DNA from 3 places in the Gordonia sp. NPDC003504 genome. Region 2 is predicted to be linked to each of the others. Evidence: predicted binding sites of a transcription regulator. Region 2 holds the regulator's gene; each other region holds the start of a gene.
The links. The regulator LexA, encoded in region 2, represses DNA repair genes until DNA is damaged. The targets are predictions, from matches to a motif close to CGAACANNTGTTCG.
Positions count from the first base shown of each region.

Region 1: a site for LexA is predicted at 1,297-1,310, ahead of ACWDPV_RS00775 (DUF222 domain-containing protein). Genes of this name have one in related genera too.
Region 3: a site for LexA is predicted at 1,872-1,885, ahead of ACWDPV_RS15315 (error-prone DNA polymerase). Genes of this name have one in related genera too.

Region 1 covers NZ_JBSFPC010000001.1:166,063-169,340, reverse strand. Annotated here, with positions in the region: gene ACWDPV_RS00775 (DUF222 domain-containing protein) at 1-1,270, opposite strand, end outside; gene ACWDPV_RS00770 (hypothetical protein) at 1,470-3,107, shown strand; gene ACWDPV_RS00765 (hypothetical protein) at 3,272-3,278, shown strand, end outside.
Region 2 covers NZ_JBSFPC010000016.1:69,202-72,479, reverse strand. Annotated here, with positions in the region: gene ptsP (phosphoenolpyruvate--protein phosphotransferase) at 1-904, shown strand, start outside; gene lexA (transcriptional repressor LexA) at 944-1,684, opposite strand; gene ACWDPV_RS21930 (LysM peptidoglycan-binding domain-containing protein) at 2,301-2,567, shown strand; gene nrdR (transcriptional regulator NrdR) at 2,592-3,098, shown strand; gene hrpA (ATP-dependent RNA helicase HrpA) at 3,072-3,278, opposite strand, start outside.
Region 3 covers NZ_JBSFPC010000007.1:261,976-265,253, forward strand. Annotated here, with positions in the region: gene arsB (ACR3 family arsenite efflux transporter) at 1-606, opposite strand, end outside; gene ACWDPV_RS15305 (ArsR/SmtB family transcription factor) at 603-965, opposite strand; partial or broken gene ACWDPV_RS15310 (helix-turn-helix domain-containing protein) at 1,122-1,477, shown strand; gene ACWDPV_RS15315 (error-prone DNA polymerase) at 1,897-3,278, shown strand, end outside.

The DNA.
Region 1 (3,278 bases), on a different contig from region 2:
TCTCCTCGGAGCCGCGGTCCTCGAGCAGCGGCATCCGCGCCACGCCCACGTCGGCGTCCGACTCGGGCTCGGACTCGGTGCGAGACTCGGGTTCGGGTGCCTGTTCCGCGTCTGCACCTTCCGCGTCAGAGGGACCGCTCTCGTCGAGTAGCGACATCTGGGCCGCACCCGTGTCGGCCTCCGCGATCGGTTCGGGTACTGGTTTCGGTCGCGTCCGCCGTGACTGGACCACCGATTCGGTTGCACTGCTATCGGATTCGCTGTCGGCGGCCGCCGACTGCTTCTGCTCGTGTTGTTCCCGCTCCTGCTGTTCCTGTTCTTGTTGTCGTTGGCGTTCCTCGATCGCCGCAGCGGTGGTCTCATCGGCAATCACGTGCAACACGATCTGCACATCCGGAATACAGCCCGGCTCCGGGATCACCGCGGAACAGTCCTCACGCCCGCACTCACACGCGAACTGCGTCCCCGACAACAACGAGTACATGGCATCGGCCTGACGTTGCCGCCGCGTCCGCGGATCCTTCCGACAGGCGCAGTCGGCCAACGCACTGATCGTCTTCTCCGCGATCGTGATGTTCTCCGCGGACATGGTGCCGGTGATCTCCCCGGTCCCATCCCCCTCGTAGTGGACGAACACAGCACGCCCCTCCAGGTTCCGCTTCCGCGGTTCACGCACCGCGTCCGGGGCATGCTGGAACACGATTTTGTCGGCCATGTCCCGCAAGCTGGTTGCCGGCCACTGCCCGGTCCGCTCGAACAACCGGTCCGCGATCGCGGCGTCGACCAGTGCGGTGTTCGGATGCAGTGCCGGGCCGGGATCGAGCAGGCTGGTGCGGTCGATCAGGGTCCGGAACTGACTGTGACTGATCCGCCCCTCGCGTAATGCCCGCCCGGTCTTGGGCAGCCGGATGGCCATCACGATCGCCTCATCCACCAACCGTCGGGTGGTCGCGTTCGCCAGGTTGCGGGTGCGTGCGATGTGTTCGGCCACGATCTGCGCGTACTCCGCCGACTCATCCAACCGATGATCGGTCAGACACGTCACCAGATACGCGATGAAGAAGTAATCCAGCCACGCCATATAGGAACGGCACCGGTCCAACTCGGTCATCGCCACCAGCACCTCGTTGATCGAATGCTGATCCAACCGATCGACGTCCACCCCGAACAAGAACTCGGCCGGCAATCCAGGCCACGGAGACGGGCCCTGGTTCAGCAACGCATCCCGCACGTCGGCACGAATCCTGGTGGATAGAGGTACTGTGCTCATCGTCGCCCCTCGAACATGATGACCGTCGAAGCTCTCTTCGATCTGACCATCATTGTAGTGACGGCCACCGACAAAAAATTCTGACGAGCACGACCACCCCGGAATCTGTGGATCAACGGAGTTTGTGGATCGCGTGCGTGGGCAGGGTTACTCGTGGTTAACTGTCTCAGCTTCTCTTAAGGAAACAGGAGACCACTGCATGAGCACCACCCCGTTGCGTCCGGAAACGGAACGCCCCGAACATCTTTCCGGGACCCAACGCGGACCTCGGCGGCACCGCCGGATCACCGCCGGGATGATCGCCATCCTCACCGTCCTGACCCTCGGCATCGGCGTGACCATGGGGGAGGGGCAGGCGCGGGCGGCCGACTACAGCGACTTATCCGCCCTTGTTGACTGGCTGGATGATGACTACGACTCCACTAATCCACTTGGTCAGGTAGTCGCGGACGCGCTGAGCGACGGCGGGGCTGAACTCCTTGAACAGTGGCGCCTGGAGATGTGCGCTTCAGGCGGCGACCCCAACGGCGGAGCGGATTGCACTCAGTCCAGCACCGACATGGGTGGGCTCGGCATTGCCATCGTGAGCCCCACCAGCATCGAGCTGGTTCCAGTTGCGGTTTACGACCCGGTGAAAGGGCTTGTAGACAGTGCGGGAGGTGTCCTGACCGCTCTGAACGGTTTCTTGGAGTGGCTGAATTCCGATCTCAGGCTCCCGACATCGCTTCCGACTCCTCCCGCTGCTGATGGTTCGGCGACGGTAATCGGCAACGGCTTCCAGTTTGCGTTCGCGTCGGGAGGTGGCAAGGCCACTGCTATCTCGTACTTGCCTCTGAGTCTGGCTACCGCAGGTGCCAGTGGTGGTCGCAGTGCCTATGCGTTCGCCTTGGTGGGCATCGCGAATGCCTGGACCACCGATGAGATTCCGTTGACCCTTCTTAGTGTGAACACCGGGCTCAAGATCCCCGCCATCCAATCCGTCGGCTGCTACGGCGGACTGACAGCGGCCTACGCCGAGAACGTCGGTGCGTGTGCAAATGTGTTGGGCACCTTCGACTTCAAGCTCGATCAGCTGCAGAGCATTCCGCAGGTGCAGTTCGCGTTGACCGATCCGTCGTCGGTGCTCTTCGACACCACCAACGTGCTGGGCGAGGTCATCACCGACATCTTCGCCGGGCAGACCCCGTCACTCAGCCAGGACTTCATCCGCCTGTCGCTCGGCGGTGATTCCCTCCTGGCCCTGACGAGTGACTACGGATTGTCGGCGCCGGTCACGGTGAACTGGCTCGGATCGACCATCACGATCTTCCCGACAACCACGATCAACGGTTCCGTCCGCCCCAACGGCCTGACATTGCCGACGATCGCCCTCGGGGATCTCGACACCGACCAGATCATCCCGATCATTTCGATTCCGCAGAGCACGTTCCCGTTCGGTCTGCAGCCGCTGGGGCCGTACACGACCGGTTCGACGTCCGCGTCGTCGCTCGTCTCGACGCGCGCCCTGACGTCGACGTCCACGACCCCGAGTGCCGGCCTGCTGCGGTCCGCGGCGATCTCGGAGACCGACGACGATGACACGGAAAGCGATTCGGCCACAACCACAACCACCTCACCGTCGACCACCTCATCGTCGGCGACGGCGACATCGGGCTCTACGGCGAGCTCGTCGAGCTCGTCAAGCTCGAGCAGCAAGACGTCGACCTCGACGAGCCGCTCGACAGCCGCAACCCCGTCGACCGGGTCGACCGACGACACCGATCAATCCGATGACTCCGACGACGATGACACGTCGAGCTCCAACGGCTCGACCCCGACGGTGACCGGCGCCAACTGACGGTTCCCCGGGTTCTACAGAACGCGCGGCACAACCCGCCGCACACCGCCCCGCGATCGATTCCGACGCGGGGCGGTTTGCGCGGCCGAGTCGTCGCCTTCGTTGGTTACAGTGGATGGGGCATCAGTAGTCACATGGATGCCGACAAGGAGACGCCGATCCCCATGGCCA
Region 2 (3,278 bases):
GGGGCGCACCGCCGACGGTCACGCGGTGGACATCCTGGCCAACGTGGCCGACGGCGTCTCCGCGCGCGCCGCCACCGCATATCCGGTCGAGGGAGTGGGCCTGTTCCGCACCGAGCTGGCCTTCCTCGACAGCGCCGAGGCGCCCACGGTGGCCGAGCAGACCGAGCTCTACCGCGAGGTGCTGGAGGCGTTCGCGGGCAGGAAGGTCGTCGTGCGGACGCTCGACGCGGGTTCGGACAAGCCGTTGAAATTCGTCGACCATGGCACCGAGGCCAACCCGGCCCTGGGAGTCCGGGGTAATCGGATCACCGCTCGACACCCGGAGATCCGGGCCGGGCAACTCAACGCGATCGCGGCGGCGGCCCGCGAGACCGGAAGTACTCCGTGGGTGATGGCGCCGATGATCGCCTCGGCCGAGGAGGCCGCGGAGTTCGCGGCCGCAGTGCGCGGGCGCGGCCTGGTCGCCGGCGTGATGGTCGAGATCCCGTCCGCCGCGATACTCGCGTCGTCGATCCTCGCCGAGGTCGACTTCGTGTCGATCGGTACCAACGACCTGACGCAGTACACGATGGCGGCCGACCGGATGTCGGCCGATCTGGCCGAACTCACCGATCCGTGGCAGCCCGCGGTGCTCGCGCTCATCTCGATGGTGGCCGAGGCCGGAAAGCGAATGGACAAACCTGTCGGCGTCTGCGGTGAGGCCGCCGCCGATCCGCTGCTGGCCTGCGTACTCGTCGGACTCGGCGTCACTTCGTTGTCGAGTGCGCCGGCGGCGTCGGCAGCGGTCGGCGCCAAACTCGGTGGCGTCACCCTCGATGCGTGCCGCGCCGCAGCGAGTGCAGCACTGGCGACCTCCTCACCCGCGGCCGCACGTGCCGCCGCCACCGCGGCGCTCGCCGGCTGAACCTCGGCGAGCGCCGCATCGGGCGGGCCCGGGGTCGGATCAGATCCGGCGCATCACCGTGACGACCTTGCCCAGGATGGCGGCGTCGTCGCCGGGAATCGGTTCGAAATGCTCATTGTGCGGCATCAGCCACACATGACCGTCCTTGCGCTTGAAGGTCTTCACGGTGGCCTCGCCGTCGATCATCGCGGCGACGATGTCACCGTTGTCGGCCACGTTCTGCTGGCGCACGACGACCCAGTCGCCGTCGCAGATCGCGGCGTCGATCATCGACTCGCCGACCACCTTCAGCAGGAACAGTGATCCCTCGCCGACGAGTTCACGCGGCAGCGGGAAGACGTCCTCGACGGCCTCCTCGGCGAGGATCGGTCCACCGGCCGCGATGCGTCCGAGAACCGGAACGAAGGTGGGGGCGGGCAGATTCGACGCGACCGCGGTGTCGTCCGGCGGGGTGTGCTCGCCGTCCTGCACGTTGACCGCACGCGGGCGGTTGTGGTCGCGCTTGAGCAGTCCCTTGCGTTCCAGTGTCCGCAGCTGATGAGCGACCGACGACGTCGAGGCCAGCCCGACGGCGTCGCCGATCTCGCGGATGCTCGGCGGATAGCCGCGCTCGCGCACCGACTTGCGGATCACATCGAGCACGCCCCGCTGACGCGGCGTGAGCGAGGCCTCCGCGGCCACCGCGTCGAACGGGACCTCCGGCTCGTCGGCGGCGGCCGGCCCGCGGCCGCGCTTGGTCGACGACGTCGACGTCGTCGAACGTCGGTTCTTCTCACTCATCGGGTGTTCGATCCTTTCGGTCGGAAACTCTGCTGTGGTCGGACGGTGTTGTCGGTTGTCCCGTGCAGTCGGTTGTCCGATGCGGTCGGTTGTCCGGGGTGCGGCGGGGGCTGTCCGCGGGTCTGCGCTGCTGGTCAACGGCCAGGTTAGTCCAGGTCACCGACAACTTCAAACACTTGTTCGACGTGTCGCGAGAAATTGTCGGAGGTGCGTGATAGAACTTCGAACATCAGTTCCTCGAACGAGTGATCGAGAAGTGATCGAGAAGTGATCGAGATCGGAGACTCTCATGCAGAACACCTTGGTTCGCAATGAAACCGCAGGTCAGGCGCGTCGGGCGACGGTTCGGCGCACCCCGTCCGGTGCCCGTTTGGGTGCCTTTCCCGACGCCCGGTGTGCGGTGCGAGACGATGTCACGCCCCGGTGCGGCGCGATCGTGCACGCAGGACGGCCGGCTCGCCGCGCCACCCCGGTGGCGCGGCACCGGCACCTCCACCGCCCCGCCGACAATCGTCCGGTCGACCGGCCTCGGGTCGCGATCCCCAGGCGCCCGGCCGGGACGCCGTGCGCCGGGCTCGCGTCGCAGTCCCGTCGGGCGGGCCGTCGCGGTGCCGCGGTGGCCCTGCTGACCGGGGTGGCGCTGGCGATGCTGGTGTGGCTGATCGGTGTCGCCGGCAGCGATTACCAGGAATCCGCCGCCCCAACGCCGGTGGCCACGCAGGTGGTGCACGTCCGGGCGGGGGAGTCGCTGAATTCCGTCGCCGCGCGCGTGGCACCCGAGATGCCGCGGCAGGCGGTCATCGACCAGATCGTCGAGCTCAACGACATGGGTGGCAGCGCCCTGCGTGTCGGTCAGGCGCTGCTGACGCCCGCATATCGCTGAACGGTGAGGCGCTATTCTCGATGCATGCGCTGCCCGTTCTGCAGGAATGATGACACCAAGGTCATCGACTCCCGAGTCGCCGACGAGGGACAGGCGATCCGTCGTCGCCGTTCGTGCAGCGCCTGTGGCCGACGATTCTCCACCGTGGAGACCGCCGTGCTGGCGGTGGTCAAGCGCAACGGCGTCACCGAACCGTTCAGTCGGGAGAAGGTGATGCGCGGGGTGCGCCGCGCGTGCCAGGGACGGCACGTCCACGAGGACGATCTGGCCCAGTTGGCGCAGCAGGTCGAAGAGACGGTGCGCGCCTCGGGCGTTGCGGAGATCCCCAGCAACGAGGTCGGTCTCGCCATTCTCAAACCGTTGCGCGACCTCGACGAGGTCGCCTATCTGCGGTTCGCGTCGGTGTACCGGTCGTTCGATTCCCTCGAGGACTTCCAACGCGAGATCGACGATTTGCAGGGCAACCTCACGCGGCGCAACGGCACGGATACATCCGACGCCCTCTCAGCCGAGTCGATCCAGGGTTCGTAACGCGCGCTTCTCCGAGATCGGATATCGGGTGCCCAGCCGCTGGGCGAACAGACCCACCCGCAGTTCCTCGACCATCCAATGCGCCTGCTCGTTGACGAGATCGCGACGGGCCTCGGGTACCTCGGCGAGTCGCTGATTCCACCGCCCCGTGACCCTGTCGAGCGCGCTCATGGCCGCCCG
Region 3 (3,278 bases), on a different contig from region 2:
GACCAGGGGGATGCCGAGGAAGATCAGGACCGACTTCGCGATCTGCCACGGCGAGGCGTCGATCGTGGTCTGTTCCAGGCCGAGCCAGCCGGGTAGCACCGAGAGGTAGAACCAGCCCAGCACGGCGAACATGATCACCTGGAACACCGAGTTCAGCGCGACGAGGACGGCAGCGGCTTCGCGGTCACCGCAGGCCAGGTCGTTCCAGATGATGACCATCGCGATGCAGCGGGCCAGTCCGACGATGATCAGTCCGGTCCGGTATTCCGGCAGATCCGGGAGTAGCAGCCAGGCCAGCGCGAACATCAACGCCGGTCCGATGATCCAGTTGAGCAGAAGCGATCCGAGCAGCAGGCGACGGTCACCGGTGACCGAATCGAGCCGGTCGTAGCGCACCTTGGCCAGCACCGGGTACATCATGATCAGCAGGCCGAGGGTGATCGGCAGCGAGATGCCGTCGAGTTCTACCGCCGCCAGGGTGTCACCCAGGCCCGGGACAACTCGGCCGAGCAGCAGGCCGGCGACCATCGCGGCGCCGATCCACACCGGTAGGAACCGGTCGAGCATCGACAACTTTCCCGCGACCGCGGTGTCGGTGGCGGTCACTGGTCGGCCTCGCACGAACGCGTTTCCCCCACGACCGTGGCGAGATCTCCCAGCAGGACTGACAGTTGTTGCAATGCTTCGGTATTCACGCGGTAGTACACCCAGGTCGCGCGCCGTTCGCTCGTCACCAGACCTGCCTGACGCAGAACCTTCAGATGATGCGAGATCGTCGGCTGCGACAGCTCGAACGGTCCGGAGATGTCGCACACGCACGCCTCGCCGCCCGGATGCGCAGCGACCTCCGAGAGCAACCGCAGCCGAACCGGGTCCGCGAGCGCCTTCAACAGTGGGGTGACAGCCCCGGTCTCGTCAGTGCTGAGGCCGCGGCCGGGTGGCGGCAGGAGATTCTTATTCGACACACGTCAATATTGATACACGTCGATTCAGGCGACAAGACGACCGATCTGGAGGCAGGCTTGTGTTTCGCATCGATATCCACGACACGCTGTCGGTTGGGCTTCGATCGAACCGACCTCGTCGGGTCAGATCACGCTGCCGCACTCAACGCTCAGACGGTGGCTGTTAACAACCCTATCGACCCTGTCGTGCGTCTGGCTATCTCGCAGTGGCCTGATGATGCACCGCGCGGAGTGGTCTCGACGTTCTGCGCCGAACACGGAATTTCCCGGAAGTCGTTCTACGAGTTGCGTAAACGTGCCAAGGACGAGGGGGCCGCGGCGGTGCTGGAACCCCGCACCCGCCGCCCGAAGTCGAGCCCGTCGGCGCTGAGTGACGAGGTCAAGGGCAAGCAGTCGCGGTGCGCGCTGCCCTAGAGGCTTCCGGTCTGGATCACGAACCGATCAGCGTGCATGACAAGATGCAGTCGATGGGCCTGACGGAGGTCCCCTCGACGGCATCGCTGGCTCTTGTCCTGCTCCGAACTGTCAGTACCTCCGGGACCGTCAGCGTGGATGCAGTCACCTACATATTCGGTGCCATCGAGTTGCCAGCACGCGTCCGGTGCCGGATAGACGAACCGCCGCCACGCCGAGCGAGGCTTCTTCTTCGGTTCACGGTGAGCCACACCGGCCTCGCGGAACACGGTCGTCATCGCCAACACCGACGGAGAGGTCGTTGTCGAGCACCCTCGACCCACTCCCGGAGTTAGCTACGTCGGCAATCGACAACCCCGCGGCCCACGCCCCACGAAGACCAGACCGTCACCGAAGTCCTGACACACCAAGTGTCACCGATGGCCTGACGCAGAACTGTCACCTATGTACCGATACATCACAGACCTCGACGGCCGGTGCGATGACCAGTATCGAACGCATGTTCTATGATGAACGGATGGGTTGGAACCAGGGGCCACCGACGTGGTCGGAGATGGAGCGAGTCCTCTCCGGGCGTGCGCGCGCCTCCGACGGTCACGATCGTCCCGGTGAGTTCTTCGGCCCCGGCGACGGTGGGGACTCGCCGGCCTGGTCACGTAAGCGTGGACCCTACGTGGCGCCGGAGATCCGGACCGAGTCCTCGTCGGTCCGCTACGCGGAACTGCACGCGCACAGCGCCTACAGCTTTCTCGACGGCGCGTCGATGCCCGAGGAGATGGTCGCCGAGGCGCAGCGGCTGGATCTGACGGCATTGTCGATCACCGACCACGACGGCTTCTACGGCGTGGTGCGATTCGCCGAGGCGGCAAGGGAATTCGGCATGCCGACGGTGTTCGGTGCGGAGCTGTCGCTGCAGCCGGATGTGGCCCGGACCGGCGTGACGGATCCGCCCGGCGAACATCTGCTGGTGCTGGCGCGAGACAGTGAGGGATATCGGCGACTGTCGCGGGTGATCGCCGACGCACACATGTCCGGAGGCGAGAAGGGGCTGCTGCGCTACGACGCCGACCGCCTCATCGCCGACGCCGGACATTGGCTTGTGCTGACCGGCTGTCGTAAGGGGGCGGTGCGCCGAGCGCTGGATCGCGGGGGGCTCCCGGCCGCGGAGAAGGCGCTCGGTGGTCTGATCGACCGCTACGGAGCCGGTGGTGTGGTCGTCGAACTCACCGCGCAGGGGCTTCCCGACGACGATGCCCGCAACGCGGCGCTGGCCGGTCTGGCCACCCGGTTCGGGATACCGACGGTGGCCACCGCCGGAGCCCATTTCGCCGGACCGCCACGACGTCGGCTGGCGATGGCGATGGCGGCGGTACGGGCCCGCACCGACATCGAGACCATCGAGGGATGGATGCCCGGGGTCGGCGGAGCGCACCTGCGCAGTGGCGACGAGATGGCTCGGATGTTGCCCGCACATCCCGAGGCGATCGACAACGCCGTGCAGATCGCTGCCGACTGCGCCTTCGAATTGGGTTTGATCGCACCGAAACTGCCGCCCTTCGATGTTCCCGACGGGCACACCGAGGCCACCTGGCTGCGGCATCTCACGATGACCCGGGCCGCCGCGAGGTATGGCACCCCCACGCGGCATCCCCAGGCGTATCGACAGATCGAACACGAACTGGCGATCATCGATACCCTCTCCTTCCCCGGGTACTTCCTCGTCGTCGCCGACATCGTCGACTTCTGCAAACGCAACGACATCCTCTGCCAGGGACGGGGGAGCGCCGCGAACTCCGCGGTCTGTTACGCCCTCGGCATCACCAATGTCGATCCGGTGGCCAACGAGTTGCTGTTCGAGCGGTTCCTCTCACCCGAACGTGACGGGCCGCCCGACATCGA